3 regions of the Colwellia psychrerythraea 34H genome follow, and region 1 is predicted to be linked to each of the others. Evidence: predicted binding sites of a transcription regulator. Region 1 holds the regulator's gene; each other region holds the start of a gene.

Evidence for each region. The regulator sigma-54, encoded in region 1, starts transcription at its own class of promoters, with help from an activator protein. The targets are predictions, from matches to a motif close to GTTGGCACGNNNNTNGNNT.
Region 2: a site for sigma-54 is predicted at 1,754-1,772, ahead of CPS_RS23820 (DVUA0089 family protein). Genes of this name have one in related genera too.
Region 3: a site for sigma-54 is predicted at 1,145-1,163, ahead of CPS_RS14825 (ANTAR domain-containing response regulator). Genes of this name have one in related genera too.

The regions. Positions count from the first base shown of each region.
Region 1 covers NC_003910.7:4,794,051-4,797,268, reverse strand. Annotated here, with positions in the region: gene rapZ (RNase adapter RapZ) at 1-96, opposite strand, end outside; gene ptsN (PTS IIA-like nitrogen regulatory protein PtsN) at 397-849, opposite strand; gene hpf (ribosome hibernation promoting factor) at 958-1,245, opposite strand; gene CPS_RS20365 (RNA polymerase factor sigma-54) at 1,272-2,789, opposite strand; gene lptB (LPS export ABC transporter ATP-binding protein) at 2,897-3,218, opposite strand, start outside.
Region 2 covers NC_003910.7:378,943-382,160, forward strand. Annotated here, with positions in the region: gene CPS_RS01695 (IS110-like element ISCps1 family transposase) at 1-488, shown strand, start outside; gene CPS_RS23820 (DVUA0089 family protein) at 1,070-1,687, opposite strand; gene CPS_RS01705 (GNAT family N-acetyltransferase) at 2,243-2,698, opposite strand; gene CPS_RS01710 (hypothetical protein) at 2,787-3,218, opposite strand, start outside.
Region 3 covers NC_003910.7:3,439,900-3,443,117, reverse strand. Annotated here, with positions in the region: gene CPS_RS14830 (enoyl-CoA hydratase/isomerase family protein) at 1-719, shown strand, start outside; gene CPS_RS14825 (ANTAR domain-containing response regulator) at 1,234-1,893, shown strand; gene CPS_RS14820 (CmpA/NrtA family ABC transporter substrate-binding protein) at 2,551-3,218, shown strand, end outside.

The DNA of each region.
Region 1 (3,218 bases):
GATGTTGTCTACACAATAATAACCAAGATCTTCTAAAACTCTTAGTGCAACCGATTTACCTGAGCCTGAGCGACCACTAACAATGATTAATTTCATTTATACTATTCCGAATGCGCGGCAACTTATACCCAAGCCACATGAAGATGCAGGTTTCAGCTGGAATTAGAAACGCCTTTAGGCAAGGCATTGATTGAAGAGAATAGTTATTCTATTGTCGAAATCAATAACGTAGCATAAAGCGTTTCTAAACCAGCCCTATGGGGCCCCTGAGCGGCTTATGCTCGTCGTTGCCTCCTTTTTTAAGGGAATAATCCTTAATAAAATGAGGCGCCTTGATCATAAATCGCTCAGCGGTCCTGAAACACACAGCTTCAAGTGGCTTGGGTATATCTATTGCTAGCTTGCTTGTTGAATTAAGTTATAGAGTGCCTGATTATCATTGCATTTTCGAACTTGCTTGATCATCTTTTTATCACTAAATAGTTTAGCAATATTTTGTAGCGTATCTAAATGTTCTTGGCAGCTATTTTCGGGCACAAATAAGGCAACAAAAATATCTACGTCTCTATTATCTATGGCATCAAAATCGATTGCCTTTTCTGTTGTTATTAACACCGCAACAGCTTTACTTGTATTGGGCAATCGACCATGTGGGATCGCAATACCGTTACCTATACCAGTGCTACCCATTTTTTCTCTATTGAGTAAACTATCTAATAGTTCATCTTGCTCTATATCAGTTATTTGAATCGCAGCGAGTTGACAAATTCTTTCTAGAATACGTTTTTTACTGGTTACTGCTACATCACAACTAGTACAGCTTGTTGTTAATATTTCGGATAATTGCATAATCGTGTTAATGGTTTTAAGGCGCCACTTACGCTAAATCATTTAGCTCAGGACGCCTGCTTTAATAGGCTTTAATTACTTTAAAGCGGTCTTTCGGGCTAACTCAACTTAATGATGAGAAACCTTAGCTTTATACTTAAGAATCTGCCTATCAAGTTTATCAACTAAGGTATCAATAGAGGCATACATATCGGTGTTGACTGCAGAAGCAAATACTTCACTGCCATTCATATGAACATTAGCTTCAGCTTTTTGATTAAGCTTTTCTACGGTAAGTACAACATGGACATTATTAATGTGATCAAAATGTCGTTCTAATTTTGAGAATTTTGTATCGACATATTCGCGCAATGAACTAGTTACTTCAACATGGTGTCCAGAAAGATTAATTTGCATAAACATGATCCTTTTATTGTAGTCTTCTAAAGTAAACTCTTACGTTGATTTGACGGTGGTATCGCTAATGATTCTCGATATTTAGCAATTGTACGTCGTGCCACTTTTATTCCCTGCTCAGCTAATAAGTTAGCCATTTTACTATCACTTAACGGTTTAGCAGGTGTTTCCGCTAAGATAAGTTTTTTAATCAAAGAACGAATTGCTGTAGATGAACATTCACCACCATTCTCTGTACTGACATGACTAGAGAAGAAGTACTTGAGTTCAAAGATGCCTCTTGGCGTGTGCATATACTTTTGTGTTGTAACACGTGAGATGGTGGATTCGTGCATATCAACAGCTTCAGCTATATCGTTTAGTACCATAGGTCTCATGGCTTCAGCACCATGTTCTAAAAAACCTTGCTGGCGTTGAACAATACAATTGGACACTTTAAGTAGTGTGTCATTGCGAGATTCTAAACTCTTAATAAACCATTTAGCTTCTTGTAAGTTGGATCTAATAAATTGTCCATCATCAGTTGACGACTTCATTGTTTTAGACATTGCCGCATACTGTTTATTAATCGACAATTTAGGTGCAGTATCAGAATTTAATTCAACGACCCAACGGCCATTTTTTTTCTCAACAGAAACATCTGGAATAACATACTGGTCATCGCCTTTAATTACCGCATCACCCGGACGAGGGTTCAAGCTTTGAATTAAACGCATTACTTCACGTAGCTGATCTTCTTTTAATTTGGTTTTACGCATTAACTGGCGATAGTCTCGATTACCAAGTAGATCGATATGGTCGTTGATTATTAATTTACTTTCTTTCAGGTAAGGGGTATCAGCACTAAATTGATTTAATTGAATAAGTAAGCAATCAGGAATGGAGCGAGCTGCGACACCAATAGGATCAAACATATTAATACGTTTTAATACGGCTTCTACTTCATCAAGCTCGAGCCCTTCAGTGCCAACACTCTCTAAGATATCTTCTGGTGATACAGTTAAATAACCGGCGTCATCGACTGCTTCTATAATAGCAATTGCGATGGTTTTATCAGTATCGCTGAAAGGGGTTAATTCCATTTGCCATAATAAATGATCTTGAATGGAATCAGTGGTTTCACCCTGATAGGTGTAGTCATCAGCAGGGCTACTTACTGCGCCAGTATTTGATACCCCAGCACTGTAGCTTTCTTCCCAAGTAGTATCTATATTTAGTTCTTCTGGTATATCACTTTTTTCCATCGCCTCAGTAGTACTGATTTCGTCAATACTGGCCTGCTGTTCTTCACTACCATCGCCCGCAGGTTGATCCGTTTTTTCTTCATTAGTATTGGATGAAAAGGCTTCTTCAAGATTATTTTGTTCACTTGAATTATCACTTTGAGCTTTTTCATCAAGTTCAAGTAATGGATTGCTCTCTAAAACTTCTTGAATTTCTTGTTGTAACTCTAACGTAGACAATTGCAACAGCTTAATAGCTTGTTGCAATTGTGGAGTCATTGTTAAGTGTTGTCCAATACGGAGCTGTAGTGTAGGGCGCATCTAGGTTATATGATTTCCTATTTATTATTCTTAGTAGTTACGCTATTACAATGGGTAACTACTATTCTATTAAGTATTCTGGCTAAATATACTAGCCTATCGCTTTACTATAGCGTGAATTGTTCGCCAAGGTATACATCTCTGACTTTTTGATTAGCAAGAATTTGATCTGCATTACCTTGCGCAATAATTTCACCATGACTAACTATATAAGCATGCTCACAAACGTCTAATGTTTCTCTCACATTATGGTCTGTTATCAAGATACCTATGCCTCGCTGCTTTAAGTGTAAGATGATTTTTTTAATGTCGCCAACCGAAATTGGGTCAACACCAGCAAAGGGCTCATCTAATAAAATAAATTGAGGATCTGCAGCGAGTGCTCGGGCAATTTCAACTCTTCGTCTTTCGCCACCGGATAAGCTCATG
Region 2 (3,218 bases), 960 kb from region 1:
TTAATCTAATGTATCAACGTTTACTTGACCTTCGTGATGATGTTGGATTGTTGGATGAACAAGTTAAACAATTAGTAAAAAACAATGAAGCATGCTCGAATCTCACTAAAATGGAAGGCGTTGGGCCAATTAGCGCCATCCTACTATTTTCGACATTAGGTACTGGCGACGCGTTTAAAAATGGTCGTGAGTTCTCAGCCTATATTGGTTTAACACCAAAGCAACACAGTAGTGGTGGTAAAGCGAGTTTAATGGGTATCAGTAAATTTGTTGCCAATAAGCGACTTCGCTCAGTATTAATACAAGGCGCTCGCTCATACGTTCATCGCATGAAATCCGTCACCACTAAAAAAGATGAGTGGTTAGTCAAATTAATTGAACGTGCGGGTTATGGTAAAGCAGCCGTTGCATTAGCTAATAAAAATGTTCGAACTGCGTGGGCATTACTAACTCAGGGAACAGAATATAGGAAAGAACTAATCGCTTAAATTACTGTTACCTATTGCATTTAAAAAGTTTTAAAAGAGTTTCACCGAGTAAGCCAAGATTAGATAAAGATATCCATCTTGATAAAACCTGTTCCGCAGTGAGGGATTTAAACCCGTTGCCACATATAGGAATCGAGATGCGCATACATTGAGGGTTAGGAGATAGCTTCTCCATCTAAAAACCGAATATACGTACGCGCCTTAATCTAAGAATGGGATGCTTGATGAAAAGGAGGAGTCCATATACATTGCGGAAGTTAGCACTTGAAAATTTCTTGTGTAAATTTTCGCATGTTTTGATCTATAGCAGACATGACTTATCAACCACTACTCGCTAGTGTTTGCCTGACAGCGGACATAGCATATTAAATACTGTAACGGATCATTGGCGTGATACAAATAGATAGCGATATTTCTATGCTAGCGTGTCCTGAAAGTCTTTAGAGTCATAATAGAGGGTATGATTGAGTATCCTATGGTGATGGTTTACTTATGGAGCAACTTAATTTACCAATCACCAGGCACAAAAAAACACCAATCATTACAATTGATGTTTTTTTGAATTTACTACAAAGAGAATATTAAGATTGTTTCTTAAATTTACGTGATGCTAAACCCATAATACCTAATGCAAAGATGGCAAGGGTAGAAGGCTCTGGAACTTGTGAAGCTGTTGATGATATATTTAACAAATATGCCCCTGAGCTATTTCCATCGTACTCCCATGTTGATAAAGAACTAGCGCCTCCCGGTCCTGTTGGAGTTAATTGACCTGAAAAATCACTTGGAAATATTGCGCCACCAACTGACAGTGGATCATTAGACCATGATGAAATACCAACAAAATATTCACCTGCGGCTAATGCTGTTTGGATTATTGAGTTAGGGAAAGGTGCATCGTCGTTATGAAATAAACCAAAGCCTAAACTGTCAAATAAAAATATTTGGGTGTCTAAAGCGCTATTATCTTGAGAAACGTTTAAATCAAGTAAACCGCCCCCCCAATAAAAGCTAAACAAGTCGACATCGTTATTTGTACTAATACTACCTGATACTTGAGTAGTGCCTCCTGTCAATGATTGTGCTGTGTTTAAATTGTCGCCTGTATCGCCAATTTCAAGAATCAACCCAGCATTAGCAAAACCACTCACAGATAAAACTAAACCAGCCAAAGCCGCTTTTAACATTTTCATATTCATTTTATATTCCCTTGTAATACATTCCTTGAAACTAGAATGCTATTATAGTTTTTGGTATTACTTGTAAAGCACAAATCATACCAAACAAGAAAAACCTTTCTTTTCAGTTGGTTAGGTGTTTTAAATGAAATATAAATTCAAAAGTGTAAAATAATAAGACACTTGTTCAATCATATTCGGTTGTTTTGTTTACATATATTTTACAAGTGGCAATTACTACCGCACTCAATAAAATTATTAAGGTCCGCAATACAACATTAAGCTGACTGTAAATAATTCTGACATTTGAAATTGTTAATGTCTTCTTAGCGCACCAAGGGAACATAAACTCAGTAATAAAACATCAGTTTTAGTAGCTAATTGATCTCTATAAAAAGACTTACAATGAGAGATTAAATTATCGGAATTAGCTATGCTGTGGGAATTTGATTTGGGGCCCTTTTTATCTTTATTTTTTATTAAGGGTTCCAATGGTGCTCCATTAGTATCTTTAGGTCAGGATAAATGGGTGTTTAAGTCCAATCGAGCATTTAAATACAACTGTTTTTGCTTCGTTCAAAGGCCTTGTTCTACCTGTAACGAGTAATTGTGAAAGTCTTCAGATACTTTTTTATAACCTAGTTTCTCATACAAATGTTGACCCGCTTTGTTTGAAAACGCAGTCATTAAATCTATTCGAGAAGCACCCTCTGCTTTAGCATAACTTTTGGCTTTATCCATTAATGAAGCACTTACTCCTAAGCTACGGCCGCTGTCATCAACATACAAATCATAAAGAATATAAATTTTTACCGCGTCAACAGAGCAAAAAGAAGGATACATTTGAACAAAACCTAAGGTTTTACCATCCTTTTCAACAAGAAATATTGTCGATTCACCTTTTTCAATACGTTCCGAGATGAACTGCTCTGCCAACGCAATATCAGGTTTGCATTCATAGAACTGTCTATACAAATCGAATAGTCGTGCAATTACTGGGATGTGCACCTTAGTAGCTTTAATGATTAACATATTCACTCTATTTATTAGATAAGGTATAGCGTCGAACTAAGAGGACTAAAATAGTTGTCTAGACTAGTTGAAGCACCTTGTTACGTGTTTAATTACGTGGAAACAATTGATTGATAAAATCAGCGCATGATGAAATATGGTGTAAACAATCGCCTACCAGCATTGTTGAACCATGTGCCTTACAATTTCTAAGGCTTGGGATAACAGTAACCATCGTTTTACACCACTCATTATCTGAGTTTGGTTTATCTATGTGGCGGAAGCCTGCATCTGAAATCCAACGTTGGGCCACTGCATGATTAATGAGAGCTTTTAGCATCATTGTTTTTTTTGGCTTCATTTTTACTCTAAGCGCATGTTCAATTACAGTATATGTTTTAAGGTGCACTTCTGGAGCTAATGCATAGAAGAAATAGGAATAAAGTGCCATATTTTTAGCTACATTAAATTGGCCCTGTATCTCATCTGGAACTTCTTCATTTAGAACTTCTTTAGAAAGATAATCGTGCATACCTTTAAT
Region 3 (3,218 bases), 1.4 Mb from region 1:
AGTTAAACGCATTTATTCTGTCATTAAAAGATGATCGTGAAACTAAAGTTGTTGTTTTTAAATCGTTTCATGAGGCATTTTTTATTGCCCACTTAGACCTTAATGTTATTAACGGCACTTCAGGTGGACAAGCCGCATCAATAGAGTTTAATCACATGATTGCTAATATCAAAGCGATGAAGCAGCTCTCTATTGCTGTAGTTGACGGTGTGGCTCGTGGTGGCGGTAATGAGTTTGTTATGGCATGTGATTTAGCATATGGCACGGAAAATTCGGCTTTTGCTCAACCGGAATTATATATTAACATTCCAACGGGCGGTCAAGGCGCAGTGCAGTTTGCTCGCCGTTTAGGAAAGGGTAAAGCACTTCAAGCATTACTAACTGGCGCTGACTTTACAGCACAACAAGCTGAAACCTTAAACATAATTACTCAGTTTGTTCTTAAAGCCGAACTTGATGTATTTCTAGCACAATTGTTATCAGTTATTGTCGGTTGGGAGATCCGCGACATTGTGATGTATAAAGAAATTATTGCCGCCTCAATCAAAGATGAAGCTGTCGGCACAGAACTTGAGTTACGATACTTTTTAGAACGAGCGAGAGAAGAAAAAACACAAACTATCATTGCTGCATTTCTTAAACATGGCGGCCAAACCGAACGCGAAGCTAAAGACATGCAAGGCATCTTTGTTGATACTGCTGCAGAGCTCTCAAAGTAGAGTTGAATCACAAAACAGTGTGGCAACCTCAAATGGTAGGTTGCCTCTACCATCTTATTGACTGATTATTAAATTCAAAGATTATGCGTACTCACAGGGCAGATAAAAGGTACTACATCAGTTTGAACACCCATTACTTCTAATAAACCCCAATCAAAATAACCAAAAACGAATATCCTTTCGTCTGTCGACATACTTAGCTGTAGGCAGCACAATTATCGCGGCGGCGAGATATACATAGCTACTTCTAATGTCGTTTACTCCAGATAGCTCTTGTTTTTATTGACGTTATGTAATCGTTCAGTCATTAACCAATGATACTTTGATGTGCGCTGTTATATTGAGTTTTAGCTTTTGTGGTGCAAGTAACCATAAGTCCCATGACGAACAATTTACTAAGCTTATGTAATTTAAGGATAATAATAACTGGCTTGGATTTTGTATTAGGTTTTAATGAAAGAAGCAATTGTGATTACATAATTGTAACTAAAAAAACACCTAGGTTGACAAAAACATGAGCCTTAACAATAAACAGGTTAATAAAAAGAACTTGTTGCATAAAAAATCAATGGATCCAGTAATAGAAGATATCACCGTACTTTTAATTGAAGAGCAACCAAACGTTAGTTCTATGCTAAAAAATGCATTAATGGATTTTGGTTATCATATTACTAAACACATCTCTTTTGATGACAATATTATTGAACAAATTGATTTGTGTAACCCCAGTATTCTTATTCTAGCAACTGACTTACCCAGTGAAGCAATTTTGAAAGAACTCGCTGAAATAAATCAATTATTACCTTTGCCCATTGTTATATTTGCTGAGAATGATTCTCCTAATGTGATTAAAAATGCGATTAAATCTGGCGTAAGTGCTTATGTGGTTAATGAAATATTACCTCAACGACTCAAAAGTATTATTTCAGTTGCAAACGAACGCTTCAAAGCTGTTCAGTCTTTACGTAATGAACTTAAACAGGCGAAAACCCAGTTAGAAGGCAGAAAGTATATTGAAAGGGCGAAGGGGCTTATCATGCAACAAAAGAACATAAGTGAAAATGAGGCTTATAGTAAGCTCAGGAAAATGGCAATGGATCAAGGATGTTCATTGGCGATGGTGGCAAAAAATATTATTGATGTTTGTCAGTTGTTATCAACATCTAAAGCATAGCGAGTGTGTTCTGATATGGTGCATTTCATTATTATTGTGCAGTTAAAGTCGCTAATCAAAGGAAAAAATTGCTTTTAGCCCAGTAAAAACGATGAATTTAATATTGGCACATTATCTGCTTTGTAATAAGTAAGACGATAAATAAGTATTACTTACTTTATCGAACATAGTATCGAACATAGTATCGAACATAGTATCGAATTAGCGATTGGACTGAATACAGAAACAAGTACAAAGCTAGGTACACAAAAGAATAAAATTGAGTTAACACACAGAATAAAATGTTTTTATCAACGGCGATAAAAATAAAGTAATGCCAATCAGATTAATTAAGGGTTCAAATTTTAATGAGGATAAATTTTTAAGAACAAGGCGCTTGATTGAGCAATAGCTGGCTATTGAGATTGAAAGCAACGATGTTATTGGATATTTAGACCATTTAAAAAGATCACTGAGTTAGTCTGATTGGTGTAATAAACCTAGCAGCAACGGCGCTGCGGGATAATGATAGGCATAAGCCTTACACTATACGAGCAATGGCGCTCATCAATAAGCAACCTTAACGGGTTGACTATTGGTGGGCGTTTTTTTTTGATTTTTTATTAGTTTTTAATATTTACTATTTAACATTTTTATAAATCCTACAAGGAATTCATTATGAATTGGAAAAAACCTATAACCTCTAGCCTAAAAAGTTTGTCGCTGAGCATTGCACTCGTTTGTGCGGGCACTTATATCGCTCATGCTGAAACGGTTGGCGAACCAGAAAAGGAAGAGTTGAAGTTCGGTTTTATTAAATTAACTGATATGGCGCCGATTGCTATCGCTTATGAAAACGGCTACTTCGAAGACGAAGGTTTATATGTCACGATTGAAGCACAAGCTAACTGGAAAGTACTATTAAATGGTGTGATTGATGGCACGTTAGATGGTGCGCATATGCTTGCGGGTCAACCTATTGCAGCCACTATGGGATACGGTACTAAAGCACACATAATTACGCCTTTTTCAATGGATCTAAATGGTAATGCCATTACCGTTTCAAACGATATCTGGAAAAAAATGAAGCCAAACATTCCTAAAATGGCGGATGGCAGACCTGTTCATCCAATTAAGGCTGATTCATTAAAGCCCGTTATAGAATCGTTAGCTTCAGAAGGTAAGCCCTTTAAGATGGGCATGGTCTTTCCTGTTTCGACACATAACTACGAGTTACGTTATTGGTTAGCTGCCGGCGGAATACACCCTGGTTATTATGCTCCACACAAAGGGGATAACTCAGGACAGATTGATGCACAAGCCTTACTTTCAGTCACTCCGCCACC